4 regions of the Neobacillus sp. KR4-4 genome follow, and region 3 is predicted to be linked to each of the others. Evidence: predicted binding sites of a transcription regulator. Region 3 holds the regulator's gene; each other region holds the start of a gene.
What was found. The regulator Rex, encoded in region 3, represses fermentation and respiration genes when NADH is low (regulators of the CRP and FNR family bind a similar motif). The targets are predictions, from matches to a motif close to TTGTGAAATATTTCACAA.
Positions count from the first base shown of each region.

Region 1: a site for Rex is predicted at 5,799-5,816, ahead of nirB (nitrite reductase large subunit NirB). Genes of this name have one in related genera too.
Region 2: a site for Rex is predicted at 4,127-4,144, ahead of ACE198_RS14960 (TIGR04053 family radical SAM/SPASM domain-containing protein). Genes of this name have one in related genera too.
Region 4: a site for Rex is predicted at 5,085-5,102, ahead of ACE198_RS05550 (NarK family nitrate/nitrite MFS transporter). Genes of this name have one in related genera too.

Region 1 is NZ_JBHHJU010000032.1:21,943-29,692, forward strand. Features, by position in the region: gene aceB (malate synthase A) at 1-637, opposite strand, end outside; gene ACE198_RS23905 (NAD(P)-binding protein) at 817-1,458, opposite strand; gene cobA (uroporphyrinogen-III C-methyltransferase) at 1,459-2,907, opposite strand; gene nirD (nitrite reductase small subunit NirD) at 2,935-3,255, opposite strand; gene nirB (nitrite reductase large subunit NirB) at 3,262-5,676, opposite strand; gene ACE198_RS23925 (hypothetical protein) at 5,875-6,861, opposite strand; gene ACE198_RS23930 (hypothetical protein) at 6,885-7,112, opposite strand; gene ACE198_RS23935 (hypothetical protein) at 7,370-7,750, shown strand, end outside.
Region 2 is NZ_JBHHJU010000013.1:81,009-88,758, forward strand. Features, by position in the region: gene ACE198_RS14925 (DUF3941 domain-containing protein) at 1-34, shown strand, start outside; gene ACE198_RS14930 (DegV family protein) at 212-1,078, opposite strand; gene ACE198_RS14935 (YitT family protein) at 1,203-2,045, shown strand; gene ACE198_RS14940 (DUF3813 domain-containing protein) at 2,208-2,393, opposite strand; gene ACE198_RS14945 (hypothetical protein) at 2,396-2,548, opposite strand; gene ACE198_RS14950 (Cof-type HAD-IIB family hydrolase) at 2,660-3,472, opposite strand; gene ACE198_RS14955 (metal-sulfur cluster assembly factor) at 3,754-4,062, shown strand; gene ACE198_RS14960 (TIGR04053 family radical SAM/SPASM domain-containing protein) at 4,224-5,354, shown strand; gene ACE198_RS14965 (Crp/Fnr family transcriptional regulator) at 5,438-6,136, opposite strand; gene moaA (GTP 3',8-cyclase MoaA) at 6,420-7,436, shown strand; gene ric (iron-sulfur cluster repair di-iron protein) at 7,503-7,750, opposite strand, start outside.
Region 3 is NZ_JBHHJU010000040.1:33,311-41,060, reverse strand. Features, by position in the region: gene tsaD (tRNA (adenosine(37)-N6)-threonylcarbamoyltransferase complex transferase subunit TsaD) at 1-455, shown strand, start outside; gene ACE198_RS26080 (hypothetical protein) at 705-878, opposite strand; gene ACE198_RS26075 (ABC transporter ATP-binding protein) at 927-2,846, opposite strand; gene moaC (cyclic pyranopterin monophosphate synthase MoaC) at 3,024-3,521, shown strand; gene ACE198_RS26065 (redox-sensing transcriptional repressor Rex) at 3,557-4,216, shown strand; gene ACE198_RS26060 (sulfite exporter TauE/SafE family protein) at 4,428-5,180, shown strand; gene dcuS (DcuS/MalK family sensor histidine kinase) at 5,322-6,941, shown strand; gene ACE198_RS26050 (response regulator) at 6,919-7,626, shown strand; gene ACE198_RS26045 (2-hydroxycarboxylate transporter family protein) at 7,745-7,750, shown strand, end outside.
Region 4 is NZ_JBHHJU010000004.1:87,442-95,191, forward strand. Features, by position in the region: gene ltaS (lipoteichoic acid synthase) at 1-1,173, opposite strand, end outside; gene ACE198_RS05530 (hypothetical protein) at 1,620-1,799, shown strand; gene ACE198_RS05535 (H-type small acid-soluble spore protein) at 1,884-2,063, shown strand; gene ACE198_RS05540 (acyl-CoA dehydrogenase family protein) at 2,139-3,290, opposite strand; gene ACE198_RS05545 (nitrate/nitrite transporter) at 3,472-4,968, shown strand; gene ACE198_RS05550 (NarK family nitrate/nitrite MFS transporter) at 5,191-6,492, shown strand; gene fdhF (formate dehydrogenase subunit alpha) at 6,739-7,750, opposite strand, start outside.

The DNA.
Region 1 (7,750 bases), on a different contig from region 3:
GCTTTGGCAGGTAAAAATACGGACCTGTTCCCCTCGCAAGCAGTTGGTTCACATTATGGAAAAAGTACATGCCAAAATCAAAGAAACTTCCTGAAATAGGCTTGCTATCTAGCAAAATATGCTTTTCTTCTAAATGAAGGCCGCGTGGTCTCACAAACAGCACGGCTGTCTCGCCCTTTAGTTCATACTTCTTGCCATTGGCATTTTCAAAAGATATCGTCCGATTAACTGCATCTCTTAAGTTGATTTGTCCTTCGACGATGTTTTCCCAGGTTGGTGAAGTGGCGTCCTCGCAATCGGCCATAAATACTTTTGCGCCCGAGTTCAAAGCGTTGATTACCATTTTCCGTTCAGTCGGTCCGGTAATTTCTACCCGGCGATCTTGGAGATCATCAGGCAAAGGAGCAATCGTCCAGTCCCCGTTTCGTATATGCTTTGTCTCCGGGAGAAAATCGGGCAATGTTCCATTATTTATTTCCGCTTGGCGTTTTTGCCTGTACTGTAACAGTTCAACTCTTCGTCCGCCAAACTTTCGCTCCAACTCTTCAATAAAATTTAATGCCTCAGCTGTTAAAATCTCTTCGTACTGGGCTTTCATTGCCCCTACCACTTCAATACCTGTTGTTTGCGTCGACATGAACTACATCACCTCTTTGTTATAATACAGAAACAATCTACGTTTTGTATTATATAACACACTTTTTAAAAATGGAACTACTTTTCTGAAAATTTTTATAAAAATAGGTAAAAACTACCTAAGGCTTGTACCAAAAGGATAAAATCCCCATAAAAAAAAGAACGTCCGCAGACATCCTTTTAATTGCTATTATGCGTTTCTTTACAACACGCTTCATATAATCGGATAAAATCCTCTTCCCGATGATCACTAGTTAAGAACTCCGGACTCACAATAGATTTTAAAAGTTCTCTCTTCAAAGTTGGATTAGCTACTTCCTTCAAAATCCATTTTCGTTTCGAGGCGAGAAAGTCAAGATAGCCCTCATAGGAAACATCAAACTGCTGCTCAAGCTGGTCTCGAATTTGGCTCGCCAGGGTTGGACTCGCCCCGCCTGTTGAGATAGCAATGCTCAAAGACCCTCGTTGAACGTGTGCGGGGACATGAAAATTGGAGCCATCTGGATCATCAGCAATAGTTACCAATTGATGGGTACCTGCTGACTCCTGAATCGACTGATTGATCTCCCGACTATTTGTTGCCGCAAAAATTAGGAAGGCATTGGCAATGTCACTGGCCGAGAAGGTCTTTTGTTTCCATATGATTCTTCCCTCATGACTAAGCCTTTGGATTTCATCTGTTGCATCCGGGCTGATAACAACCACTTCAGCACCTGTTCCTAGCAGGCCAACCACTTTCCGTTCAGCTACTTTCCCGCCTCCTGCCACCACTACGCTTTTCCCTTCTAATCTTAAGATCACTGGATAGCCTGTTTTCACCATTTACACTTCCCCAACAGGTCGTTCGGCTAAATATTCAACCAAAGCTTCCTTCGTTGCGAATGCCGGCATGCCGTGTGAAGGAAGGCCTGAACTGACAACGGCCTTTTCCGTTTGTCTTCCCATACTGACCACCTGCAGCCCTTTCAATAGTTCAAAGGCGTTCAAATCACACTCTCGTAACGCGTTTATAAACAATTCAACCGAGGCACTGCTCGGGAATATCATCGTATTCAACTCTGCTTCATCTAACATTCTTTTAAAAAGAGGCAAAAACTGCTCATCTAGCTCTTTTTTGCTAGTCACCATGACGTCTCTCGCATCCGTCTTTTTTTTCAAAATGCTATCATCTCCGACAATAAGCAATGAGCTGGATTCTTGCATCTCCTCTGCATGGGCGGCTATAAAGCCATGCTTCTTAAGTGCATTTTTCGATTTAAGAGAAGCTCCATAGAAGTCCGCACGAATGGTTCGGATATCAACTCCATGATTGACTACCGCTGTAAAAAATTCATCGACACTTTCTGGAGAAGTGAAGAGAATTTTTTCGTAAGAAGCCACCTTGGTTAAATCAACCGGCAGCACGGTTTTTTTCCATTTTGGAAACTCTATTACATCAGCTCCGCCATCCATTAATGCTTTTGCTAATTCACTAGAGCCCTCACTTGTACGGGCCAGCAGAATTTGCCTGCCATAGAGGGGCAATTTTTCAAACCAACTGATTTTTTCACGGAGGGATATGACTTTACCTACCAGAATAATCGACGGATTACTAAACTTAGCCTCTACGACCTTTTCAGAAATATCAGCCAGCGTCCCTTGCAATGTTTTTTGGCGGCCGAATGTACCCCATTGAATCAAAATAACAGGGGTCGACGATGGCTTCCCGTACGTGATGAGATTTTCGCAAATAAATGGTAAGTTGCCGACGCCCATATAAAATGCGATCGTATCGACACCGCGGGCCAGTCCTTCCCAGTCGAGCACTGGTTTTCCCTCTTTCGATTTATCATGGGCAGTGACGACTGCAAATGATTCCGCATATTCACGGTGGGTAACAGGAATGCCTGCATAAAGAGGGGCAGCAATCCCCGATGTAATACCAGGAATGATTTCAAAAGGAATCTCATGTTGGGCCAGGGCTTCTGCTTCTTCGCCCACTCTGCCAAACACACCAGGGTCTCCGCCTTTTAAGCGGACCACCCGATGACCTTCCAGCGCCTTCTCCACCAATAGTTCATTGATATTTCCTTGGCGAATAATATGGCGATTCGGTAATTTTCCGCAGTAAATCAGTTCGCAATCGGCTGGAGCATATTCCAACAATTTTGGATTGGCAAGCCGATCATATAATATGACCTCTGCTTGTTTAATGGCTTCCATGCCTTTTAAAGTGATTAAACGTACGTCCCCTGGCCCTGCTCCTACTAAAAATACTTTTCCTGTCTTCATCCTGCAGCAATCCTTCCCATTTCCTTCTTATCTGACAATAAACACGATATCGTCCTCTAATTCTACCTTAAATGTCCGCACTTGACCTTCATCCGGTGCCTGTACTTTACCATCTTTTAAAGAAATTTTCCAATCATACACGGGGCAATATACATATTCGCCGCTAATAAGCCCTTCTGAAAGAACGCCGCCTTTCGGATGTGGACTGCGATTTTCAATCGCATATACTTCTCCGCTCGTTACTTTAAAAAGCGCAATATTGGTTTCATCGATTTTAAGTGTATAGCCTGACCGAACTTTTATATTTGAATAGTTTGCTACTGGAATCCGAGTAATTGTTTGAAGCATAGTGAATCACTCCCCCACCTTGATTGTATGTTGTGCATAATATTTATCTTGGATTTCCACACTTTGAATCGCTTCATTCCAAGGCTCAATATATTTTTTCAATGTTTTATCCATGCGCTCGTTTAAAGCTCTTCGCGTTTCTTCGTTAGTAAGCACTTCTCTGACATGTTCTAAACCAACACGTTCTATCCATTTTGACGTACGCTCCAAGTAATTGGCCGTTTCTCGGTAGTATTGAATATAAGCACCTGTCATTTCCATCACTTCGTCCTGTGTTTTCACCGTACATAACAGGTCACCTGCACGGAGGTCGACGCCGCCGTTACCTGCCACATAAATCTCCCAGCCGCCGTCAATACCGACAAAACCAATGTCTTTAATGCCTGCTTCGGAGCAGTTTCGCGGACAGGCAGATACGCCCATTTTAACTTTATGCGGGGTATCAAGGCGCTCAAATTTCTTTTCTAATTCAATTCCAAGGTCCATCGAATCTTGTGTGCCATAGCGGCAGAATTGTGCACCAACACACGTTTTCACCGTACGAAGTGTTTTACCATAGGCATAACCTGATGGCATGTCCAACTCTTCCCACATGGCTGGCAGGTCTTCTTTTTTCACCCCGAACAAGCCAATTCGCTGCCCGCCTGTCAATTTCACGAGTGGTACCTCATACTTTTCGGCAATCTCAGCGATTTTCTTCAAATCAGCTGCTGTTGTTACCCCGCCATACATCCTTGGGACAACAGAATAAGTTCCATCTTTTTGGATATTAGCATGCATTTTTTCATTAACGAGACGAGAGTCACGATCATCTTTGTATTCATCCATGTGAATCATACCTAAGTAGTAGTTGATGGCAGGACGGCATTTGGTACAGCCCTCCTCATTGTTCCACTCAAGTACGTGCATGACTTCTTTCACACTTGTTAAGCCTTTTTCTTTGATTTCAGCCACCAATTCTTCACGGCTTATTGTAGTGCAGCCACAGATACTTGTTTTTTGAGCTGCCGCTGCATCAAATTGATCTCCAAGTGTGTATGCGAGAATACTGCTAACCATTGGCTTACAGCGACCGCAAGAACGGCCGGCGTTCGTGCAATGGCTCACTTGGTCTAAAGTAGTTAATCCCTGTGTTTTAATCGCTTCAACAATGGCACCTTTTGTGACTCCGTTACAGCCACAAACCAATTCGTCATTTGGCATAGAGGCCACATCATCAGTGCCGCCTTCACCAGTGCATTCGGTATGGAATATTGATACACCGCTGATGTCCTCTTTTTTAGTCAGCATTCGATATAATCTAGTACTGTCTTTTGTGTCACCATATAGGACGATCCCTACAATCAAGTTGTTTCTAGTAAGCACTCGTTTATAGAGACCTTCGTACTCATTGTAGATCATGATCGATTTGGTTGTACCATCCTCAAAGATTTCTCCAGCAGAGAAAAGATCAACGCCCGCTACCTTTAACTGAGTACCTGTAACAGAGCCTTCATATGGGTTCATTTCGGCACCACAAATGCGGCTGGCAAGGATTTTTCCTTGTTCATATAAAGGCGCAACCAAACCATAAACAATTTCCCGATGCTCCGCACATTCTCCGACTGCATACACATGTGGGACACTCGTTTCCATAAAGTCATTGACGACAATACCGCGATTTACATAGATGCCGCTGTTTTTTGCCACTTCCGTATTCGACTTAATTCCAATCGCCATGACAACCAAGTCTGCTTCCACTTGTGAGCCATCTTTAAAGCGAAGGCCAGTAACACGTTCGTCACCAAGAATTTCTACCGTTTCTTTTTCCATTAAGAAATTCATGCCTTGTCCTTCAAGTTCCGCCTTAAGAAGTGAGGATGCAACTGGGTCCAACTGGCGCTCCATTAGATGCGGCATTAGATGAACTACATCAACGGTCATTCCTAAGTTCAGCAAGCCTCTTGCAGCTTCTAGTCCGAGTAGTCCTCCGCCGATGACGACAGCCTTTGTATATTGCTGCGCTGCTTTGATCATCATTTCACAATCATGGATATCACGAAACCCTGTCACACCTTGTTTGTCTGCGCCTGCAATTGGCAGAATAAAAGAATTCGAGCCAGTAGCAATGATCAAATCATCATACTCGACTACCCGGCCAAGATGACTAATTACTCGTTTTGTGTCCACATCAATGCTAACAATGGATTCGCCAGTGTATAATTGAATATTATTTTCTTTATACCAATCTATTGGATTAATAATGATATCTTCAAAGTTTATATCCCCTTGAAGGATATTTGATAGTTTGATCCGATTATAGTTTGGATACGGCTCTTGGCCAAAAATTGTGATCTCTAAGGGTTCAGCAGATACTTTTAGAATCTCCTCAATTGTTCTAACTCCTGCCATCCCGTTCCCGATCATCACTAGTTTTTTCATTTTTGGATCGCTCCTTATATGTTAAATCTATATTTTTAAATATTATAAGATACTCTTTATAGTTACATTGTAAAGGCTAGTGTTGATAAAAATTGTGAAGTACGTCACATTCTAACTTTAACTTGTGAATAAATTCACATAACTGTCAAAATCTCGCTGTAAACAAAAAAAAATAGCACACATTGTATGCTATTTTGGTTAAACAACTTTTTTCTCTGTTTTTTGTAAAGGGTATGGTTTAACCCATAAATTTATTGATGGTACCAGTACTCCAATGACAGCGACCGGAACAAGTTCCCATAATTCCAGCGGCGGTGTGATGAGTATTCCTGAGATATGAATCAGATACAGGGCGATAAAGTAAGCGATGCTGCCCACCACCCCGGCTAATCGAGAGTATTTTCTAATTAATAAGAAGCTTAATGGAATGAATAATAGCGTGATTGGAACATAGGAGGTAGGGTAACCAACGGAGTAAAAAATGGCTTTTCCGACAAATCGAAATAAGATATATAGTGCTGTCGCCATAACTGGGATCGTATAATCCCGGCAAAAGCGAATAATTAAAATCGGTAGGAGAGCAACCATTAGGATGGAATAGATCGGATATACCCATTCTGGAATGCCGCCAAAAATCTGGGAGGCCGGGTCTGAGATTAATTCAAGGATTTCTTTTGAAGCAATTGACCTTCCATGAATGTATTGATCATAGGAGATCGCACCATTTTCCTGCTGCATATTCGGAAACATTAAGCATTCAAGGAGATACATCGCAAACCAAGTATGAAGGGACTTCCATGACGGTTGAATTTCTCTCGTATGGATAAAATACCCGCGCCATACGCCGATGATCATCATACTCGTTCCGATATAATAAATAAAATGAGTCGGACTCCAGGTAGTTAAATCAATTCCATACGCAATATGGTACGTAAAATCTAAGGGAATGCCAATTAGAAATAAAACATATCCAATTGTAATAAGATTCCTTGAAAATCGGTCCATAAAGTGTGGACTCCGCCACTCTTGTAATAACAAAAAGGCCCCTAAGATAAATCCAATCGTATTGACAATATGGGGAATAGAGTATTCCTCAAATAAATATCTAAAATGATAGGAAGCATCCCATGCAGATCCTATGAATTTCAATAGAAAGGCAAGTACCCACAAACGGTAATATTTCAATGATAACATCTCCCCTCTTTCCCTCATCCAAGCAGGTCGAATATATCCCCAAAGATGGCAATTAGGATATAATTGATGGCTAAAGCAATTGCAAACGTTATTCCCGAGGCTCGAACAGGCTTCTGTCGAAATAATTTATAAATAAATACAATCCCTGCTGTAACAACAAAAACATTACAGAGTAAAAAGGTCCACAGTAAACTTTCACTGTGTTCGACGGTTGTGACGTGAAATAGATACAATGGAATCAATTCTATAATCCCCCATACTTTACTTCCTTTTGCCTACTCCTATTTTATCATTATTTATATGCTAAGGAACTTACTAATTACATAAAATTCTTGCAATGGTTGAATTAGGTAATGTATTTTATAGAAAGTAAGTTTGTTTATGAATGGAGGAATTCCAACTGAAAAAGTCCATAATCGTTATTTCCCTTTTGTACATGGCACTTTTATCTGCTTGTAATCCGATTAGAGTCCCGAAGTCGTCGGGGATGGACCATGGAATGAGTGCCACTCCAACTGATGTCATTCCCACAAAGTCTGAATGGAAAATCGAGGATCATCCCAACGCAAACAAGGAAATACCCATTTCAGTGTTCATTAAGGATGAATCAAATAAACCAATTCAATCGTTTGATACGGTTCATGAGAAAAAAATGCATCTCTTTATTTTTAGTAAGGATTTAGCTTATTTTTCTCACATCCATCCAAATTATAAGGGGAAAGGCGAATTTGCTTTTACCACAAAGTTCCCTGCCGGCGGAGATTATATGCTTCTGTCTGAATTTACTCCTAAGGGTGGAGGGGACCCTAGCGTAGAAAGTCATTGGGTCGAAATTGAGGGGAAGACCACAAAAGAGCAGCCCCTCGTCCTTGATCAGAAG
Region 2 (7,750 bases), on a different contig from region 3:
AAATCAATATTCCAAGAAGACAGATCATAAATAAGAAAAGCGGAAGCGCCCTGTTCAGCGGCGTATGGCCTGGAGCGCTCCAACCGAGATAAAGGAAACACGAAGAGCCGGAGGCGAATCGATGTTGACTTATCGTAGGGCGGAGAGCGAAGGACACTAGCCGCTAGGGCGCTGGAGCTAGACAATTTTCAAAGTGAGTGAGGAATCCGCCTCACTCACTTTTTGGTATTTTATTTAAGAAGAAAATGGAGATGGTACCAGCACCAGTATGGGACCCAATAGCCGAACCGATTGATGATATAAAAACTTCGATCGGATGGAATTCTTCTTCAATCATCGCTTTCATTTCTATAGCGTATTCTTCACAATCAGCGTGGCTAACTCCAATGACTTGATTATTCATTTCTGAGCCGCGGTCCTTCATGATTTCAATGATCCGTCGCATCACTTTTTTCTTCCCGCGGATTTTTTCAATTGGGACGAGTCTGCCGTCCTCTACATTGAGGATAGGCTTAATATTCAATAATCCTCCTAGAAATGCAGAGGCTTTGGATACCCGCCCTCCTTTTGCTAAATAATCAAGATCTTCCACTGTAAAAAGATGTTCCATATGAGTGCATCTAAATTGCACATCTTCTAAGATTTTTTCTTTTTCAATATTTTTAGCAGCAAGAACGGCTGCTTCTCGAACCACAAGACCAATTCCGAGCGAAGCACATTTGGTATCGACAATTGTTAAATTAAAATTTGGATATTTTTCCTTCACTTGGTCAAGAATCATAACAGCAGTTGAATATGTACCAGATAATTCTGAAGAAAAGGCTATGTATATCCCGTCTTCACCTTTTTCTGCCATTTCGGTAAATACTTCCTCGAACAGAAGTGGAGAGACTTGAGATGTTTTTGGAACAATTCCACTACGAATTGTTTCATATACAGTGTTCGGATCAATTGATTTTACATCTTCATACTCATTGCCATTAATCTCTACTTTTAAAGGAAATAATGTCACTTGGTGCTCTTCATAAAAACTTTTTGGTAAATCGCATGCGCTATCAGCTAGTATTCGTACCTGCATATAGCTCACCTGCTTTCAAACAATTTATAATTTCAGTTTATCGGTTTAACAATAAAAATACAATTATCTATCACAGAAAACATTTCAATGGATTCATATTCTCTCAGGTAAAGGGGTAATAGATATGATTTGGCTTCAGATAAAGAAGCTTGGAGTGGTAGCAGCGGGTTCCTTGTTGGGCGCCTTAGCGATGAATTTATTTTTGGTACCTGCAAATATTTACTCAAGTGGATTTACAGGAATAGCCCAATTACTTTCAAAAGTGTTAAGTGACTATACACCAATACATGTGTCTCTAGGATTTTTATTATTATTGCTGAATATTCCTGTGGCTATTTTAGGATGGAAAAAGGTAGGAAAATCTTTTACAGTATACAGCTTTATTAGCGTTGCACTGTCTTCATTATTTTTGATACTTATCCCAATTAAACAGGTTTCAAATGATATCCTTCTAAATGCAGTTTTTGGTGGAGTCATCCAAGCCGTTGGTGTTGGAATTACGTTGAAATGGGGAGCATCAACAGGCGGTGTAGACATCATTGCTATGGTTTTATCGAGAATGAAAGACAAGCCGATTGGACCCTATATGTTGGTCATAAATGGAGTGATTATTTTAACAGCAGGATTTTTGTATGGCTGGGAAAAAGCTCTTTATACGCTTGTAACATTATATACTTCGACAAGAGTGATTGACGCTATCCATACTAGGCATGCAAAACTTACGGCAATGATTATTACAAAAAAGGCGGATGTAATGAAAAAAGCCATACAAGAAAAACTTGTAAGAGGAATTACAATCCTTCCTGCCAAAGGGGCATTTTCAAACGAAGCGAGAGAAATGTTAATGATTGTCATTACACGATACGAACTGTTTGATTTGGAAAGAATCCTTAAGGAAGTAGATCCAAATGCATTTACAAATATCATACAAACAACAAACATTTATGGCTTCTTTCGAAAAGAGTAGAAAAGCGGAAACGCCTTGGCGCTTCCGCTTTTCGGGTTGTCTAGCTGCAGCGCCTAGGGGCTCGGGGTCATAAGCCAATCAGTCATGAAGGTTAAAAAGCAACCTTCACGCCTGCTCGTCTTATGCCTGTCGCCCCTGTGCAAGGCGCTTCCGCTTTTCGGGTTAAGACAGTTGATCAAGCTCTTGTTGCATTTGTTGGAGCTGTGCCTGCTCTGCTACAGTGGAATTTGCATAAGCAGAACTTAATGCATTTTTCGCTTTCGCCACAGCAGAATCAAGTTCAGCAGGGTTGGCTGAGTTTGCCATTTCAACAAATCTTTGTGCTTCTTGGAACAATTGGTTTCCCATGATTATATTCCTCCAAGCGAGGATTCTTGCACATTGGCCATCTTCTGAGCTTCCGCTTCAGCATAGGTCATGTGATAGGGAATACGTTCCGCATGTTTACTGACCGTATCCGCTCCTTGCTGGACAAAGCGTTTTGATTTGTTTCGTTTACCCATTCGAATCCCTCCAATATGCTCAAGGCTTCTTTTTGAAACAGCATCGCTGCCTCAAAAAATAGTATGTACCAAAATGGGGCTGTTCATTTAGGTAAACAATGGCGAAGGGGGTTAAAATTTTATATTTAACAAATCTGCCAAATATTTACCCACTCCATCTTCTTCATTGCTTAAGGTAACATGATTGGCAATGTTTTTTACCTTATCAATGGCATTTCCCATCGCAATTCCGTGACCGGCATATTCAAGCATTTCTAAGTCGTTGTCTTCGTCGCCAAACGCAATAACCCGCTCAGCAGGAATGCCAAAGTAATCAGACGCTTTTTTTAGCCCGACAGCCTTGTTTAAGCCAACTTTAATAATCTCAACCACATGCCAAGGTGCTGCCCAACTACGGTGATCAATCACTTCCGCATGGACTGCAGATAAATGATCGCGAATGGTTTTTAACTGATCTTCATCTGTATGAATTAACAAACTTGTGGGTGATTCCTTTAAATAATCTGCTAAATCTCCGGTAGTAATGTTAGGATTTCCAAAATTAAAAATGTCTAAAAGCTTTTCATCATGATAGTGGAAATACACATCATCAATTACTTCAGCGATAATATTATGAAAATGAAAGCTCCTACACGCTTCAACAATTTCATGTGCAACCTTGATATCTAGTGGTTGGTGATAGCCCCAGTTTGGCTTTCCGGGGTAATGCATAAACGCACCATTAAAATTAACAATCGGTGTGTCTAAATTCAATTCACGATAGTACGTCTCGCAGGAACGAAAAGGCCGCCCCGTTGCAATCATGACGATATGACCTAATTCTCTTGCCTTTTTAATAATTTCTTTTGTTTTTAAAGATATTGTCTTATCATCTTTCAATAAAGTTCCATCTAAATCTAATGCAATTAAGTGTCTATTTGCCATAAGAACTCCTTCTAATATTAATTTCATCGCTAATATAAATGGTGCTTTAGGAAAAATTTTATATTCATGATACACTGCTAATAAAGAATTTTCATACTCCAAGGACCCTTATTATTTCTATATTCACTATGTTAACAAGTTTATAACGAAACTGTAAAAAAATTCACACCAAAAGGTATAAAAAAACTATATACTTTTTTTTATGAAGTCTCAATTTTAATGATATCAAAGATATTTGCTATAATAATTTTAGGTCAAAGACATTTGAGGAGTGAAAGAAAATGAATGAAGAACTAAAAGAGAATATATTGGGTGCGTTAGAGTTAGTTATTGACCCTGAACTAGGAGTAGATATCGTAAACTTAGGGTTAGTATATGATACGGAAATGGATGAAGAAGGGAACGTAACCATTACGATGACATTAACATCAATGGGCTGCCCGCTTGCGGGTACGATTGTGGACCAAGTTAAACGAGCATTGGCTGATATCCCAGAAATAAAAGAGGTTGAAGTAAATATTGTTTTCAATCCTCCTTGGAATAAAGATATGATGTCACGTTATGCGAAAATTGCCTTAGGTATTCGCTAGAAACAGCAGAATTTTCTGCTGTTTTTTTTATTCTTCATTTTTTAGACATATTTATTTGCTTGGAATGTGAGAAAGTTCACTTTTTTCGAACATAACCACCTTTATAATACATTTTAATAAGGCTATCTGATTAAAAGCCAGTATTAGGAGGCATATTCAATATGAATTATAGCCGAGATTTTAATAAAGACCCATTTATCGTTATTTGGGAACTCACTAGAGCTTGCCAATTAAAGTGCCTGCACTGCCGTGCGGATGCCCAGTATAGAAGAGATCCACGTGAACTATCGTTAGAAGAAGGAAAAAATTTAATTGACCAAATATATAAAATGAACAATCCAATGCTTGTTTTTACAGGCGGGGACCCGTTGATGAGAGAAGATGTTTTTGAAATTGCAAAATATGCAGTTGAAAAAGGTGTACGGGTATCAATGACGCCAAGTGCGACACCGAATGTAACCAAAGAAGCTATTGAGAAGGCGAAAGAAGTCGGTCTAGCACGTTGGGCATTTAGTATCGATGGTCCTAAAGCTGAGATTCATGATCATTTTAGGGGAACGGCAGGTTCCTTCGACCTTACCATGGAAAAAATAAAATATTTGCATGAAGTAGGATTACCTATTCAAATTAATACGGTAATTTCCCGTTACAATATTGACTATCTTGATGAAATGGCAAAAATGGTAGAGGAATTAGGCTGTGTGCTTTGGAGTGTCTTTTTCCTAGTTCCAACAGGAAGAGGTCAAGAATCGGATATGATTTCTCCTGTTCAACATGAAAAAGTTTTCAGATGGTTATACGATTTAAGTAAGCGCGTTTCTTTTGATATCAAAACGACAGAGGCAATGCACTACCGACGGGTTGTGATTCAACAGAAAATGCGTGAAGCGAAAGAAACAACCGATGATATCGAGTATTTAAGTGCTTTAACAGAAAAAGGATTAACAGGTTCCATTGACGGATTGGGACGGGCTCCAAAAGGTGTTAATGATGGTAACGGTTTTGTGTTTATCTCCCATATTGGAGATGTATATCCAAGTGGACTATTACCAGTGAAAGCGGGGAATATTCGTGAAACCCCCTTGGCAGAAATTTATCGTGAATCACCAATATTTAAATCACTAAGGAACCCTGACCTCTTTAAAGGAAAATGCGGTGTTTGTGAATTCCGTCATGTGTGCGGAGGGTCAAGGTCAAGGGCCTATGCGATGACAGGAGATTATCTAGAAAGCGAACCATTCTGCGTTTATATTCCAAAAGCATTAAGGGAGAAGCAAGTTCAGGATAATTAGATAAATAGGACAAGGCTGGCCCATTATAATGAGACAGCCTTGTCTGTAATGTTATGGAAAATAAAAAAAGACGGCATGCCATACTATTCAATATTGCAATAGACTGCCGAACAATTTTCACAATCGATTTCATTTTTTAAGTATTGTAAATCCAAAATGGATATTTTTCCTTTTTTAACAGAAATGATTTTATCCTTTTTTAGTTCACTTAGAATCCGGTTTGTACTTTCACGGGATGTACCGCAGAAATTAGCCAGTTCTTGGTTTGTAAGCGGAAGATCAATTAGAATTCCGTTATCTTTTTGAATACCATAACTATTTGTCATTCGGATAAGAGTTGAAAATAGTGCCCCTCGTTTCCCATTTAGGACAAGATCGCGAAACTTTGTTTGCGTTTTACGGAAATGATCACTCATCCATTTCATGAATTCAAAGGCAAGTTTACTATTTTGAAAAATTTCGCTTTCAATGACATCTTTTTTTATTGCAGCAACTTCTCCTTCTTCAAGAACCATTGCACTCAATAAATACCTAGGATTATCCGTAAATAGGGTTAATTCTCCGCAAATATCATTTTCTCCACAAATTCTTAACGAAAGTTCACGACCATCTGATGTGATTTTACTAATTTGAACTTTTCCAGAAATGATAATATAAAGTTCTTCAGCAACCATTCCTTCTTGAAATAAAAAGCTTCCTCTTTCACTTTTAAATTTCCGATCTGCAAATCTAAGTAATTCTTTTATTTCAATGGAATGAGTTGGTTTCATTGGTATTGTCATCGGTTTCACCTCTACGCATCATTTTAATAACCATCTATTTTGAAATCTTCATGATTTGTTTGTTAATAATATTTTATCCTATTAGAAGGCATAAAATAGAAGTAAACAATGACAATATAGTGAAAACTTATAAGGACCTAAAGTATTTCTAGATAGGCAAACTTCTGCTAAGATAAGACTTATACAATTATAAGTATTGTCATAGTGAATAATGTAACAGTCTTTTCTACGAATGACTGATACACTAAAAACAGGTTCCTTAAAAATAATGGAGTTGAGATTAATGGAAAAAACCATTATTAAAGATAAATTAAATAGACCCTTGCATGACTTAAGGATTTCTGTAATCGATCGATGCAATTTCCGCTGCCAGTACTGTATGCCAGCAGACCAATTCGGGCCTGATTTTGAATTTCTTCCAAAAAGCGCTTTGCTGTCATATGAAGAGATTGAACGCCTTGCGAAAATATTTGTAAGTTTGGGAGTGGAAAAAATTCGTTTAACAGGAGGGGAGCCTCTTCTTCGGAAAGATTTACCTATTCTTGTTAAGAAATTATCCGCAATTGAGGATTTACATGATATCGGATTAACGACAAACGGTGTACTCTTGCCAAAATTGGCAAAAGAGTTAAAGAATGCCGGTCTTAAACGCGTTAATGTCAGCCTTGATACTTTAAATGATGAATTGTTTGGGGAAATTAACGGGCGCGGGGTAGCCACTGGACCTGTATTGGAGGGCATTGAAGCTGCCAAACAAGCTGGGCTTGGGGTCAAAATTAATATGGTTGTAAAGAAAGGCTTGAATGATACTGAAATCATTCCTATGGCAGAATATTGCAAAGAGAATGGACTGGAGTTGCGTTATATCGAATATATGGATGTTGGCTCTACAAATGGCTGGAAAATGGATGATGTCATTACTAAGAAACAGATTTATTATCTATTAAAAGAACGATTTGAGCTCGAGCCAGTAGACCCTGCCTATTATGGGGAAGTGGCGAAACTATATCGTTATAAAGATAAAGATGTGAATGTGGGATTCATTACTTCTGTGTCTGAATCTTTTTGCACAAGTTGTACACGGTCTCGTTTATCAGCGAATGGTCAGATTTTTACATGTTTGTTTAATGGGAATGGGCATGATATTCGTAACTTTATGAGAAATGGTGCCACTGATGCAGAAATCCGGGAACGAGTAACTGCGATTTGGAATGGTCGAGATGATCGATATTCAGACGAAAGAACTGCCGAAACGTACAAAAATCGTAAAAAAATAGAAATGTCTTATATTGGCGGTTAAACTCTCTTCATCAGAAGAGAGTTTTTTCAAATGAAAAACAGCCTGGGATACAGGCTGTTTTTATCATTAAATATATCTAGGAAATAGAATGTTGTTTTCAAGATGCACATGCATAAAAGTTAATCCTTCTAATGCTTCTAAACGGGCATAAACAAGACGATACGTACCACAAGCATCCAAAGGAAGAGTAAAGTCAGATGTAACAGCACGAATTTTCCTTAAAATTTCTCCGGCATGGTCATGTTCTTTTTCTAATTCAACAATCATTTGAATAGCTTCTTCTCGGTTCTCAACCGTTCCATCGGCCAGCTGCT
Region 3 (7,750 bases):
CTCAGTCTGGAAATCCGACGATTAACTTACCTCGGGCATGGCTGGAGGAAGGCTCCTATGATTTTAGTTTTAGTGGTTTAAAATCCGCTGTTATTAATACGGTCCATAATGCGGAGCAACGAGGTGAGGTGATTGCCCCTGAAGACCTAGCTGCAAGTTTTCAAGAAAGCGTCATTGAAGTTTTAGTCACAAAAACAGAAAGAGCGGTCACAGAATACGGCGTAGAGCAAGTATTGGTAGCGGGCGGGGTTGCAGCGAATAAAGGACTTAGACAGGCGTTAGAGAAGGTTTTTTCCAAGAAACCTGGGATTGAATTAGTCATCCCGCCATTATCACTATGTACAGATAATGCAGCAATGATCGCTGCTGCTGGAAGTGTGATGTTTGAAAAGGGAATTCGAGCAAATTTGACGTTAAACGCCAATCCTGGATTAGATATTGAATTATATAATTAGAAACTCTTCTGGATAAGAAGAGTTTTTTTGTTGATAAGAATTTTTGAACTTCCATCAAAATAATCTTAAATGTGGATAAGTGGATTGTTTTCTGTGTATAATGTGGATAAGTAGGGTAATTATTGTGGATATTGTGGAAAACTAAAAAAATCATTGGGAATACTCTGTTTACAATGTGAATAAGCTTGTGGAAAAGTGAATAATTTTTTAAAAAAGTGTTTATATCGAATGTTGTCGATATATGTCTTATTATAAAGAAGGCTGTGTTAAACTTGTCTGTTGATTTCTGTTCCAGGCACAAGCGGTTCGCGGGCGTGCCGGGGAGCCTCCTCGTCGCTTTGCTCCTGCGGGGTCTCCCCTGCCCCGTACTCCCGCAGGAGTCTTCGTGCCTTCCACTCCAATCAACAGAGCCAAAATCAACATTAATCTTTTAACACAGCCAAAAAGAAAAAACCGAGCACTGCTCGGTTTTTACTCTGCCAATTCCGCCCATGCTTCCATTAGCTGCTCGAGTTCAGCCTTGGCTTTTTCATTTTTTATGTTGATTTCTAATACTCTTTCATGATTTTGAAAGATATCTGGATCACATAACTGCTGTTCGAATTCCTGAATTTGCTCTTCCAGTTCTTCAATTCTTTGTTCCACTTCTTCTAATTTCCGTTTTCGCTGACGTTCTTGTTTCTTGCTTTCCTTATCCTGTTGATAAGTATTTTTCTCAAATGCTTCCATTTGTGCAGACCCTTTTTGAATATCCGCCAGCGCCAGGGCAGCAAGCTCCTCCTGCTCCAATTTCTTCTCTACATAATAATCATAATCCCCTAAATACTCTGTACTGCCATGGCGGCTCAGTTCCAAGACCTTTGTGGCAATTCGGTTAATAAAATACCTGTCATGGGAGACAAAAAGAATTGTGCCAGGGTAATCGATTAATGCATTCTCAAGAACTTCCTTGCTATCTAAATCCAAATGGTTGGTGGGCTCATCTAAAATTAGAACATTGGCTTTTTCCAACATCAGCTTAGCTAAAGCAAGTCGAGCTTTCTCCCCACCGCTTAAAGTGGAGACAATTTTTAAGACATCATCACCGGAAAATAAGAAATTACCAAGAACCGTTCGAATCTCTTTTTCGTTTTTTAACGGGTAATCATCCCAGAGTTCATTCAAAACACGCTTATTGGAAGTTAATTCAGCCTGTTCCTGATCGTAATATCCGATGGAAAGGTTTGTTCCATAGAGAATGGTTCCGTCTAGGGCAGGAAGCTTTTTAATAATTGTTTTTAATAAGGTTGATTTACCAATTCCATTTGGGCCAACTAAGGCAATGCTTTCTCCTTTAAAGGCACGAAAAGAAATGGCTTCTGAGACCTTTTCGCCCTGATAACCGACAGCAAGGGAATCGACCGTTAACACGTCATTGCCGCTTTGTTTTTCAATTTCAAACGAGAAGTTTGCCGATTTTTCATCTCCTAAGGGGCGGTCCATCAGTTCCATCTTCTCTAACTTTTTGCGGCGGCTTTGGGCTCGTTTGGTCGTTGATGCACGTGCCAAATTCCGGTTGATAAAATCCTGAAGATCTGCCACCTCTTGCTGTTGCTTTTCAAAAAGCTTTAAATCACGCTCATAATTGGCCGCTTTTTGATCTAGGTAGGCACTATAGTTGCCTGTGAATCGTTGGATTTGCTTACGGGAGACTTCATATACCTGCGTAACCACCTTATCTAAAAAATAGCGGTCATGGGAAACAATCAAAATGGCCCCGTGATAACTTTGTAAATATTGCTCCAGCCAGGACAGGGTATCAATATCAAGATGGTTGGTCGGCTCGTCCAATATTAAGATATCGGGCTTAGTTAATAGCAGTTTACCAAGGGCAAGACGCGTTTTCTGTCCGCCGCTTAAACTTGATATCATCAAGGATTTATCAGGGAAATTTAACCCATGGAGTACAGAACGGAGCTCTGCCTCGTATTGATATCCACCCTGCTCCTTAAATTTCACTTGAAGATGGTCGTACTCTTTTAGGATTCTCTCGTATCTTCCAGTATCATCAAATACATTAGGATCGGCCATTTGCTCTTCAAGGGCCCGAAGTGACTTTTCCATTAAACGCAGCGGTTCAAATACAGTCAACATCTCGTCCCATATCGACAAAGTGGACTCTAAACCAGTATTTTGGGCTAAATAGCCAATCATTACTTCTTTTGGTTTGATGATTTCACCGCCATCATGTGACAAGTGGCCAGCAATAATCTTCAATAATGTTGATTTTCCTGCCCCGTTGCGACCAACTAGAGCCACACGGTCTCGAGTTTGTAATTCTAATTTAATATTCGATAAAATTAGGTCAGCACCATAATATTTTTGTAGTTGATTAACCTGTAACAAAATCATTCTTTTTCACCTCTATTACATAGGTTTAGTGTACCTTATTCCCCGTATATCGGCAATAAACTGAGGCGCAGATTAGGTGGATGAAGGTGTTAAATCGGCAAAAACCTTGAATTTCGTTCAAAGTTTCACAGACAGATAAGGAAAAATAGTGTATGATTTGAAGGGAGGATTATTTATATGGCAGAATTAACGCATTTTAATGAAGAAGGCCGAGCAAAAATGGTCGATGTCAGTGATAAGCCAGAAACAGCACGGACGGCACTTGCTCATTCCAGTATTACAGTTAGGAAAGAAATTTACGATAGAATTACGAATCACGCGATAAAAAAAGGTGATGTCTTAGCAGTGGCACAGGTAGCTGCGGTCATGGCAGCAAAGAAGACGTGGGATTTGATTCCGATGTGTCATCCGATCCCCTTAACGGGGGTTAATATATCTTTTTCCTGGGAGCAGGACACAGAAGAGAATTATCGCTTAAATATATCGGCAGCCGTTAAAACCAAGGGGAATACAGGTGTAGAAATGGAAGCGTTAACAGCTGCGTCAGCATGCGCTTTAACGGTTTATGATATGTGTAAAGCCGTTGATAAAGGTATGGTGATTGGCCCTACATATCTTGTCGAAAAAACAGGCGGTAAAAATGGTGATTTTAAGAGAAACGAAAAAGTTAAATGATTTTTAACTAAATTATCCATGGGGTGTGGGAGATTATGAGTAATGAAACAATGAAAATACCACAGGCGACAGCCAAACGGCTGCCCCTTTATTACCGATTTCTTAAAAACCTGCATTCTTCCGGTAAGCAAAGGGTTTCATCAGCCGAACTAAGTGAAGCCGTAAAGGTCGACTCAGCCACGATTCGCCGCGATTTTTCTTATTTCGGAGCATTAGGAAAAAAAGGTTATGGGTATAATGTCAATTATTTGATTTCCTTCTTTCGTAAAACCTTGGACCAGGATGAATTAACAAAGGTTGCTTTAATAGGGGTAGGGAATTTGGGCACGGCATTTTTAAACTATAATTTTTTAAAGAATAATAACACGAAAATAGAATGTGCCTTTGATGTGGATCCAGAAAAAATGGGAACGAAAATTCGCGAGGTCCCGGTTTATCATATGGATGAATTGGAGAAGGTTTTATCTGAGGGGGGTATATCCGTTGCGATATTAACGGTTCCAGCCCCAGTTGCACAGATGATTACTGATCGACTTGTGAGTGCAAATATAAAGGGAATATTAAACTTTACGCCAGCACGCTTAAATGTTCCCCCGCAAATTAGAGTCCATCATATTGACTTAGCAGTGGAACTGCAATCGCTTGTTTATTTTTTAAAGCATTATCCGACGGTGGAATTAGAGGAAGAAGAATAGTAATTTAGTTAAGAGCAGAGCTTTTCACAACATTTGTGGAGAGCTCTTTTGTATGCTTCATACCCTGCTTTTTTTAATTACATAATCTATCAAAATACTGAGGGCTGGACTAAGATGTAGGTAGTTTATTTGCAAGCGATTACTATCGGGATTATAGATCACACATTCCCTAGAGTGACATCTAGGGTTTTTGCAATTGGAGGGGATGAAGTTGGCGATCGTGCTGACTATGTTTGTACTTGGGGTATTATTAGGATTTGTCGGAGCAGGAGGTTCTGGCTTTATTATTGCCATTTTAACAGTGGTTTTTGGAGTTCCCATCCATGTCGCTTTAGGGACATCTTTAGCTGCCATGGTGTTTACTACCTTGTCAGGTGCGTACAGTCATTTTCGGCAAGGAAATATTTCGATTAAAACGGGTCTAATTGTCGGAGGATTTGGGTCGATTGCTTCCTATTTTGGTTCAAAGCTAGCTGGTTTGATTCCCATCCATTCCTTGCATTGGTTAACCGCAGGGATGTTGTTTCTATCCGCTTTGATCTTGGTCGTACGATTGTTTATTGTTCAAAAAATTAAGGCAAACTATAAAAAAGACGAACCAAGCAACCTTCTTCTTATTAAGAAAGCAGCGCTAGTCGGTTTGGTTACCGGGTTGATGTCTGGGACATTTGGGATTGGTGCTGCACCGTTCATTCAAATCGGACTGCTTTTAATCTTGGGACTTACGCTTAAACAATCGGTGGGTACAACCATGCTTGTTATTCTGCCCATCGCTTTAGCAGGGGGAGCTGGCTATTATTTTCAAGGATACTTGAACTTCCCATTGTTAATTGAAGTGGTGGCAGGAACCATGATTGGTTCTTATGTCGGGGCCAAGTTTACGGACTTTGCACCTCAGCCCGTTTTAAAAAGTGCGATGGTCCTGACCCCTATTTTAGCAGGAGCTATATTACTGATAAGTTAAAGAAAGCTTCTAATGCTGCAAAGTTCTGTCATAGCAAGCTTTGCAGCTTTTTTGCGTTTACTTTACTTACCTGAATGATTACATTGTCATCAAGGGGTGCATCAAGATGGTGCCTGACACCCGGTACAGCTGGAGGGAAATATGAGAAGGGGCAGATGGAGTTTAAAATCAGTGATTATTGTATTCGTTTGTGTAGTGGTTACTTTTTCGCTGTTGATAACGGATTTACTTATAAGTTCCAGAATTGCTTCAGAGACGGAAAAGAATCAGGCGGAGCAAGCAAGAAGTGTAGCTCGCATGGTTGCACATAGTCCGCTTGTGATTGAGGCGATGAGTGGGAAACGCGATGAAAAGGACATTCAAAGCTATGCAAATGAAATGAGGAAAGTTACAAATGTTTACTTTATTGTCGTGATGGATATGAATGCCATTCGAAAATCCCACCCCGACAGTAATAAAATAGGGTTGCCATTCAGGGGTGGAGATGAAGGACCTGTTTTAAAAGGAAGAGAGCATGCGTCAATATCAAAGGGATCGCTGGGACCTTCATTACGCTCTTTTACACCCATTAAGGACGAAAAAGGGAAACAAATCGGGGCAGTGGCCGTTGGGATTTCGCTGGATAATGTGGAAAAGGCCGTCAAAAAGAGCCGAACTGGGATCTATATTGGAACCCTGATCGGTCTATTAATCGGTGTTCTTGGGGCTGTTATTTTAGCTAGATATATCAAAAAAATCTTACTTGGGCTTGAGCCGTTTGCGATCGCAAAATTATTAGAAGAAAGAAGCGCTATGCTTCAATCCGTCAGAGAAGGAATTGTCGCGGTTGATCAAGAGTCAAAGATAACACTTGTCAACCGAGCTGCTTTAAAGATGTTTCACAAGGCAGGACTGCCGGATAATCCGATGGGGGTAAATATAGAAAGGTATTTGTCTACCACGCGCTTAAAAGATCTCTTACAAACGGGTAAAGCTGAATTGGATGAAGAACAGAATTTAAATGGAATGACCATTTTAACTAATCGAGTCCCTGTTATTGTTGGGAATAAGGTCGTAGGGGCCATTGCAACTTTTCGCGATAAAACAGAAATACAAGTACTCGCCGAAGAACTGACTGGAGTGAGAACTTACGCCGATGCACTTCGAGCCCAGGCACATGAATATATGAATAAGCTTCATGTTATTTTAGGGATGGTCCATACAGGGTATTATGAAAAAGTTGTTGAATACATCAATGAAACGGTTAATCATCGCAATAACGAAATTGGCTTTGTGACCAAAAAAATAAAGGACCCTGTATTAGCAGGCTTTTTAATTGGAAAGTTAAGTTATGCAAGGGAATCGGGGACAGAGTTATCAGTTTTGTGTGAACAACCAATTCCTCAACCCGAGGATTCTGATATAACACATGAACTGATTACGATTTTAGGTAATTTAATTGATAATGCGATTATGGCTGTGAGCGGTTGTCCACTCAAAAAAGTAACAGTTTCCCTTGATTATGCAGATGATATTTTAACAATTGAAGTAAAAGATACCGGAAAAGGGATGAGTGAAGAAATACAAAACCAAATTTTCAACAAAGGATTCTCCACAAAAGGCGAAAATAGAGGATTAGGATTGTATCTCGTTTCGCAGGCGGTTAAAAAGTTGGACGGGGATTTAATTCTATCATCAAAACCTGAAAAAGGGACCGTTTTCGCCGTGTATATACCATATGATGGGGAGGGGGACAGAAATGATCCGAGTGATGATCGTTGATGACGATCCAATGGTGGCTGAATTCAATAAACGCTATCTTGAGCAGGTCCCTGGATTTAAATTGATGGCAATGGCTGCATCTGTAGATGAGGCGATTATGAAATTGGAAAAGCTAGAAATCGATCTGATCTTGCTTGATATATTTATGCCGGGGAAACTAGGTTTAGAGCTGTTAACCTACCTCCGCGAAAATGAGAAAGAGACCGATGTAATTATTATTTCAGCAGCGTCAGACATGGAGCGGATTAAAAAGGCCTTGAGGTACGGAGCTGTAGATTATTTAATTAAACCTTTTGAATTTGACCGATTTAGCAGAGCGTTAGTTGACTATAAGAACCAAACAGAGATTATTCAGACACAACATGTAATTAATCAAGACGTACTGGACCAGCAGATCCTGCACCGAGAGGAAAAGTCTCTTATCGAAGACCTCCCGAAAGGATTGACAAAAGACACCTTAAAACAAATTTGGGAAGCCATTCAGGAATTAAAAAATGCTCCGTTTTCAACAGAGGACGTTGTAAAGGTGGTCGGCATTTCTCGGGTATCGGTTCGTAAGTATTTAAACTTTTTAAAGGAAATCGGAATTCTTGATGTGAAGGTAATTTACGGTACCGTCGGCAGACCTGTATACCAGCATGAATATAATCAAATGAAAGAACATCTAATCAAAGCCTTTTTGTAAGCAGCCGAAAACTGCTTACTTTTTTTATTTACAAAAATCTTATTAAATTTACATAAACTATGAAAGCGTTTCAATCGGGAATATGATAGAAACATAAATTTAATAGGGGGATGAATTTATGGAA
Region 4 (7,750 bases), on a different contig from region 3:
AGGCTTATCCTTCATTCCATAGTTTTTTGTATTTTCATCTGACATGCTATAGTACTCTGCATCAAAGAATTTATCATAGCCAAAAGCTTTATAGATCACATTTCGATTCCAGAATGTTTTATAGTTACCATGTAATACTGCAGAACTATATCCTTGTCCTTTTAAAATCGATGGCATAGCTTGATACGTGTTTTGGGCTTTGTTAACAAAAACTGCACCTTGTGCCATTGGATAAAGTGAGTTTTCCATTAAGAATTCGGCATCCGATGTTTTTCCTTGACCTGTTTGATGATAGAAATTATCAAAATAGAAGGTATTTTTATCATGTGTCAATGAATTTAAAAATGGTGTTACTTCTTGACCGTTAGGCATTTTATAATTAATCATAAAACTTTGAAAGGATTCCATAGAAATATAAATTACATTCATACCCTTAGCTTTACCAAAGTATTTTGGGTTTGGGGCAGCATAATTTGCTTTACGGTAGTTCTCCACATCTGTAATATCACTGCTATCAGCCAACGCACGCTGACTAGAGGACTTAATATTTTGGATAACATCATAGATAGTAAAGTTGTACGCCCCAAGGTATTTTACTAAATAATTTCGGTCAAAAGATCGTGACAGTAGTTGTGGACGATCCTTTTCCGCTAAACCTAAATTAAATAGAAAAGTAGTGATTGAAAATAATAGAACAATTTTATAGGTTTTTCTGTTCGATACCGTTACTTTTTTGAAGACTGTTAATGCTAATGCAATTAATATAAACATGTCTGTAAAATAAAAAATATCAAAAGGAGACATTAACGAAAGTGCACTGTCACCAAGCTGACCAGCATTCGTCTTAGTTTGCATCAACACTGGCACCGTAATGAAATCATTAAAGAAGCGATAATAGGCGATATTCGCATATAATAAGAATGATAAAAGGAAGTTAATTAAAATCATAATTAACTTTGAACGCTTCTTAAACAGCAGTGCTAACCCAAAGAAGAAAAGTGCTGAACTTAAAGGATTTATCAAAAGTAGAAACTTTTGTAAATTATTTTCAATACCTAAGTTAAATTCAATTTGATATGCTGCATATGTTTTGATCCAAAATAAAACAACTGCAGCCGCAAAAAATGTAATATGACTATTTTTTAATGTTTTAGGTAGTCTAATTTTATTCATTTAAAAATTTCTCCCCTCACTTACCAATTAAGCTCCGGTAAACGAACCTCAATTACTATATCACATTTCTTCTCAAAATAAAAACAAAACTCATGTTATATCTTCCAATTCTTATCAACATAAATCTACATTATTTGCTGATACTTTAGCCATTTTTAAATTGGTCATTTCTATTTCTATGTTATTTATTTGTTGGACATGACTATTTTCAGGTCCTCATTTATATAAGACGAATAAGTCTTATTTTAGTTTCAAATTTTTATTTAATACGTGATACGTTCCATTAAGTTTCCATTTCTACATATATTAAACCTGAATGAATTTGGGAGCAATATGAATTTAGCCTTATCTTTTACAAAAATGGAGCCATGTTTACTTGAATGAACTTTGTAAACATTGGAAAGTATATACACAGAGGAAAGAAGAACATTTAGAAGGAGAATCCCATGCCCAGAATAAGGCCTGACTTTACAAAGAGCCCATATTTTGTTGATGAACCAGGAAATTGGCATTTAAAGCCTGGTGCACCGAAGGAAATGCAGATAGAACTCAATCATTATATAAATAGCCTGGAAGAGGTGGATGAGCCAGGAACGATCAATGGTGTACATATTGACTACCCTTAGAATGAAAAATTACCCACTAAATAATAGTAGAATGCGATTGAAAACCTTTTTGAATTACCTAATAAATGACTAGGAGTGAATCACATGCATATTAACCGAGTTAAGCAGATTTTGTCTTCTTCAGCAGATATCGAAGTCAAGTATAATGGTGCATCAGTATGGATTGATCAATTAAATGAAGACGGACATACTGCCACAGTTCATTTACGCGGTCCATTGGAAGAACGATCAACTGTTGACATTGGAGAGTTAGTAGAAGAATAAATTTTTTGGTGAGTGGTGTGAAATCAAATAACGATTTTTTTATACACAATAAAAAGGCAGGATAGGATTCCTGCCTTACTCCATGTTTTGGATACTATGCTTTGCTAATAATTGTAGAGTCATGTCATCCATCGGAGGATTATGAAGTCCGGCTCTTACATCCCGATAATATCTTTGCAATGGATTACTTAATGAAAGACTTTTTGCTCCCACGATACGCATGGCTAAGTCAACAATTTCAATAGCTAGATTGGTCACAGTTAATTTAGCTGCCCCTAAATGAGCGCCCATTTTTTCTCTATCCTCAGTGTTTGAAGAATCCCACTGTTTAGACGCCCCATATAAAAAGTACTCGGACTGCATGACCTTTAGTTCCATCTCACCCAGTTTTTGTTGTACATTTGGTAAATCGATGATCGGCCCTACGATACTATTAGGAGAATACTCCTTTGCAAATTGAATAGCATAAGTTTGGGCGGCTTTTGCTATACCAAGATAACAAGCTGGTATATGTAAGAGCCATCCATTCACTTTTCTTCCTGTGGTACTAAACTCTTCGACAAGATTTTCAGCTTCCACAAAACAATCCTCAAGAATTAAGTCATGACTGCCTGTCCCTCTTAAAGCGATACTGTCCCATGTTTCTTCAATCATTATCCCTTTTGACGTTCGAGGGATTAGAAAATTGGCCACTTCATCTGTATCTTTAATGGTCGCACTAACGATAAAGTAATCAAGGACAGGAGACATCGTCGTAAACGTTTTTCTTCCATTAATATTCCAGCCTCTCTTACACTTTTCCGCTGTTGTTTCCGGTCTTCCACCCCGAGTAGGACTACCTGTTTTCGGTTCGCTTTGAGCACTATTTATTAATGCACCTTTCTTCACCTGTTCACAAATTTCCTTAAAGACAGGCTCCTTCCATGAGTTTTTTTCATTGAGATTCATGATAATGCCCATATGCCATCCGATGGAAAGAGCAGTTGCCCCATCACCTTCGGCTATCTTTTCTTGGAGTCGAATGAGTTCGTAAAGTTCAATTTCCTGTCCGCCATACCTAGAGGGGACAGTTAATGAAGTGTATCCAGAACTTTTAAGGTCCAGAATATTTGCATAAGGAAAGGCGCCCTCAATGTCTATTTGATGTGCACGCATTTTAAACTGTTTCGAAAGGCTACTCATAAGTTCGATTCGTTCATCCAATGTTCGTTTTTCAAGAAAATTCATTATCTATCTCTCCCATTAAAAATATTTGTGTCAAATGTGTGTCATACCTCACTGAAAGTCAAATGCTCGTTGTTCTATAATACAAGAAGAAAAATCTTCCATGCCTATGAACATATTTCTTAATATATAACGTAAGATTGAGGAAATAATAAGATGGCATGGGAATTAAAGGAGGATTTTTATGAAACAAGGATCAAAACAACTTTTTATACAAACTGGAAGCCTTGTTGCTGGTTTTATGGTTTGGGTACTTATATCATCACTTATGCCTTTTATAAAAGTAGATATTCAACTTACTTCCTCACAAATTGCATGGGCAACAGCTGTCCCTGTTATCCTCGGCTCACTTCTCCGTGTACCGATTGGCTATTGGACAAATCGCTATGGTGCTCGTCTTTTATTTACAATTAGTTTCATTATACTACTTATTCCTATTGCATTGTTAAGCTATGCAAATTCCTTGAGTACGCTTATCATTGGCGGGTTATTACTTGGGATTGGAGGTGCAGTCTTTTCTGTTGGTGTAACTTCTCTTCCAAAATATTATGAGAAATCAAAGCATGGGTTTATTAATGGAATATACGGAGCAGGTAATATTGGAACGGCCATTACTTCCTTTTCAGCACCTGTTCTTGCTACCGCATATGGTTGGAGAAATACGATAAAAATCTACCTGCTCGTTGTACTTCTCTTTGCCCTTTTAAATTTAATATTAGGGGACAGAAAGGAACGAAAAGTAAACATTTCCTTACCTGACCAAATCAAAGAGGTGTATAAAAATCCTAAACTATGGTTTCTAAGTTTATTTTATTTTATCACGTTTGGTTCCTTCGTAGCCTTCACCATTTATTTACCATCGTTCTTAGTCAATCACTTTGAATTGGATAAAGTGGATGCAGGACTTCGGACAGCCGGTTTTATTGCCTTAGCCACAATTTTTAGACCAATTGGGGGATGGTTAGGCGATAAAATTAATCCGTTTCTTATTTTAATGGCTGTTTTCTTTAGCCTAACTTTTGCAGGATTTCTATTGTCATTTACTCCCTCGCTGCCAATTTATTCATTTGGCTGCTTATTAGTTGCTTTCTTCGCAGGGATTGGAAATGGGGCGATCTTTAAATTAGTCCCATTATATTTTTCAAAGCAAGCTGGAATTGTGAATGGTATTGTTTCTGCCATGGGGGGGCTTGGTGGTTTTTTCCCTCCAGTTATTCTTACCATACTCTTTAATTGGACTGGACATTATGCAATAGGGTTTATGTCTCTTTCGGAGTTTTCTTTAGCAAGTCTGGTTATAGTAGTTTGGCTATATTACCAAGATAAGTTAGATATTTCTGCTAAGATTGTTAATCATGCTTTAGACGGTATTTGTGTAACCGATGTTCACGGAATCATTCAAAGTGTAAATCCTGCATTTACGAAAATTACCGGATATAGTCAGGCCGAAGTTGTAGGTAAAACCCCAAGTGTACTTCAATCCGGGGAACATGGGCATGAATTTTACAATCAAATGTGGGAGAGTCTAAAGACCAATGGCGTTTGGGAAGGGTACATTTGGAATAAACGTAAAAATAATGAAATTTACAGAGAATGGCTTACCATTACGGCCATTAAAGATGACGTTGGAGAAACAAAAAACTATGTAGGTATGTTTTATGAGGATAATGAAAAATCCTAAATAAGCATAACAAAAGGAGACCTTCCGTGTGTGGAAGGTCTCCTTTCGTTATGCTAAGGATCAAATTATTACAACTTTTTGTCATCCGCCTTGAGTTCACAGTTCGTTCACCATTTTTGTGACGTACGTCACAAATTTCATGTTACCATCTGATTTATATTAATAACACAAACACAAATACTTTTGAAAATAAAAATTAAAGCACTTTAGGGGGAATAAATAATGGCCCGAATTAATTACTGGAACCCAGAAGATGAAAAGTTCTGGAAAGCAGAAGGAAAAAAACATGCACGTCGAAATTTATGGATTTCCGTACCATCATTGATGATCGCATTTATTGTCTGGCAAATTTGGTCCGTGGTTGCTGTTAGGCTTAACGACATTGGCTTCCATTTTACTGAAGAACAACTCTTTACACTTGCAGCTGTGCCTGGTTTGGTTGGTGCAACACTTCGTTTTGTTTATACATTCGCTGTTGGCTCAATTGGTGGTAAGAACTGGACTGTGATTTCAACAGCTGTCTTAGCCATTCCTGCGATTGGAATTGGTTTTGCAGTTCAGAATCCGGAGACACCATTTTCAATCATGTTGTTACTAGCAGCTCTTTGTGGTCTTGGCGGTGGAAATTTCTCATCCTCTTCAGCGAATATTAGCTTTTTCTTTCCCAAGAAAGAAAAAGGAACAGCACTTGGTATTAATGGTGGTTTGGGTAACATGGGGGTATCTGTTGTTCAATTTGTTACACCGTTAATTGTTACTTCAGGAACTTTTGCACTAGTCGGCAGCAATCAAGTGTTAGCAAATGGTGAGAAAGTTTGGTTACAAAATGCAGCATTTATCTGGGTTATTCCAATTGTAATTTTAACAATACTAGCTATGTTTAAAATGGATAATGTTCCTGGTGCAAAACAATCTGTAGCGGATCAATTTGTCATCGTAAAACGTAAACACACTTGGATAATGACAGCTCTTTATATAGCAACATTTGGTTCATTCATTGGCTATTCAGCGGCTTTCCCGCTCCTTTTAAGATCACAATTTCCTGAGCATATTTCACTTGCCTTCCTTGGAGCCTTAGTAGCAGCGGCGGCAAGACCTGTAGGCGGCTGGTTGGCTGACAAACTCGGTGGTGCAAAGGTGACCTCATATGTTTTAATTATCATGGGAATTGGCGCAGCGGGGGTTATTTACTTCCTAAATGGCAAACAGTTTGCTGGGTTCTTAGTAGCTTTCTTAGTACTTTTCATTGCTTCTGGAATTGGTTCAGGTTCAACGTTCCAAATGATTCCTAACCTGTTTATTCCGAAAGAAGCCGCACCAGTTATTGGCTTTTCAGCAGCATTTGCAGCTTATGGATCATTCTTTATACCAAAGTTATTCGGATGGTCAGTTAACGCTACTGGCACACCAGTTACTGCTTTTTACTTCTTTATCGGTTTTTATGTTATATCCTTTGTGCTTAACTGGTATTTTTATCAAAGGAAAGCAACTGCAGCTAAAGCTCTTACACAGCAAGTCGGGTAATCCCGGCTTGTTTTTTTGTATCGTTCCTTTAATTTGTCTGTTGATTTCCACTTCAGGCGCTTCGCTTTCCGCGGGCGTGCCGGGAAGCCTCCTCGTCGCTTTGCTCCTGCGGGGTCTCCCCTGCCCCGTACTCCCGCAGGAGTCTCGCGCCTTACGTTCCAATCAACAGGATGCCAAAATTAACAGTGACCTAAACAATCACATAAAAAAAACGCAGTCATTAAACTGCGTCTTCTAAAATAATTTTTAGACCTTTTCAATTGCAACTGCGCATGCTTTGTATTCGGCGGTTCCTGAAATAGGGTCGTATTCATTTAATGTTAATACATTTGTTGGTGTTTCACTCCAGTGAAAACTCATAAAGACCAAGCCTGGTACCACCTGTTCTGTAACCTTTGCCTTTACCTCAAGCTCCCCTCTTCGTGAACGAACCCTGACCACTTCTCCATCAATAATTCCTAGAGCTGCTGCATCAGAAGGAGAGATATCTAAGGTCTCTTCCGTTTGTTTCACCTTTACACCCGAAGCATAATGACGAGTTTGAGAATGGGTATTATAAGATTCATAGCGACGGCCTGTCGTTAGTGTAAATGGATAGTCATGATCTGGTAACTCTAAAGGAGCTGTGTAATCTACCGGAACAAATGGTGATTTTTTCGTTGGCACTTCATGCTGATGAAACCTCTCATGCATGATAAAAGTTCCAGGATGATTTTCGTCCGGACATGGATAGTGGATGCTATACTCTTTTTCGAGCCTCTCGTAAGAGATACCACCATACATCTCCCAAGCAAGTTTCCTCACTTCATCCCAAATCTCTTCACTATTTTTATAGGTTATCGGATAACCCATAATTGTGGATAATTCACAAAGGATTTCCCAATCCTCTTTCACATTTGGATGTGCCTCAATTGCTTTGCGAACCCTTTGAATTCTTCGATCTGTGTTGGTATAAGTACCATCTACTTCTCCCCATGAACGAGCTGGTAAAACAACATCTGCCATTTTGGCTGTTTCGGTCATGAAAATATCTTGAACAACTAACAAATCTAATTTCTCAAGCAATTTTTTCGTATGGTTCATATGAACATCGGCAAGTAGAGGATTTTCACCAATAATATATAGTGCCTTTAGTTCACCCATTTCTAAGCGGTCAAATGTACGCGTTTGTGTATCGCCTGCCTGCGGATTTAATTCGACTCTCCATTCTTTTTCATATCGGCTACGGAATTCGTCATTTGCTAAACTCATTGCTCCA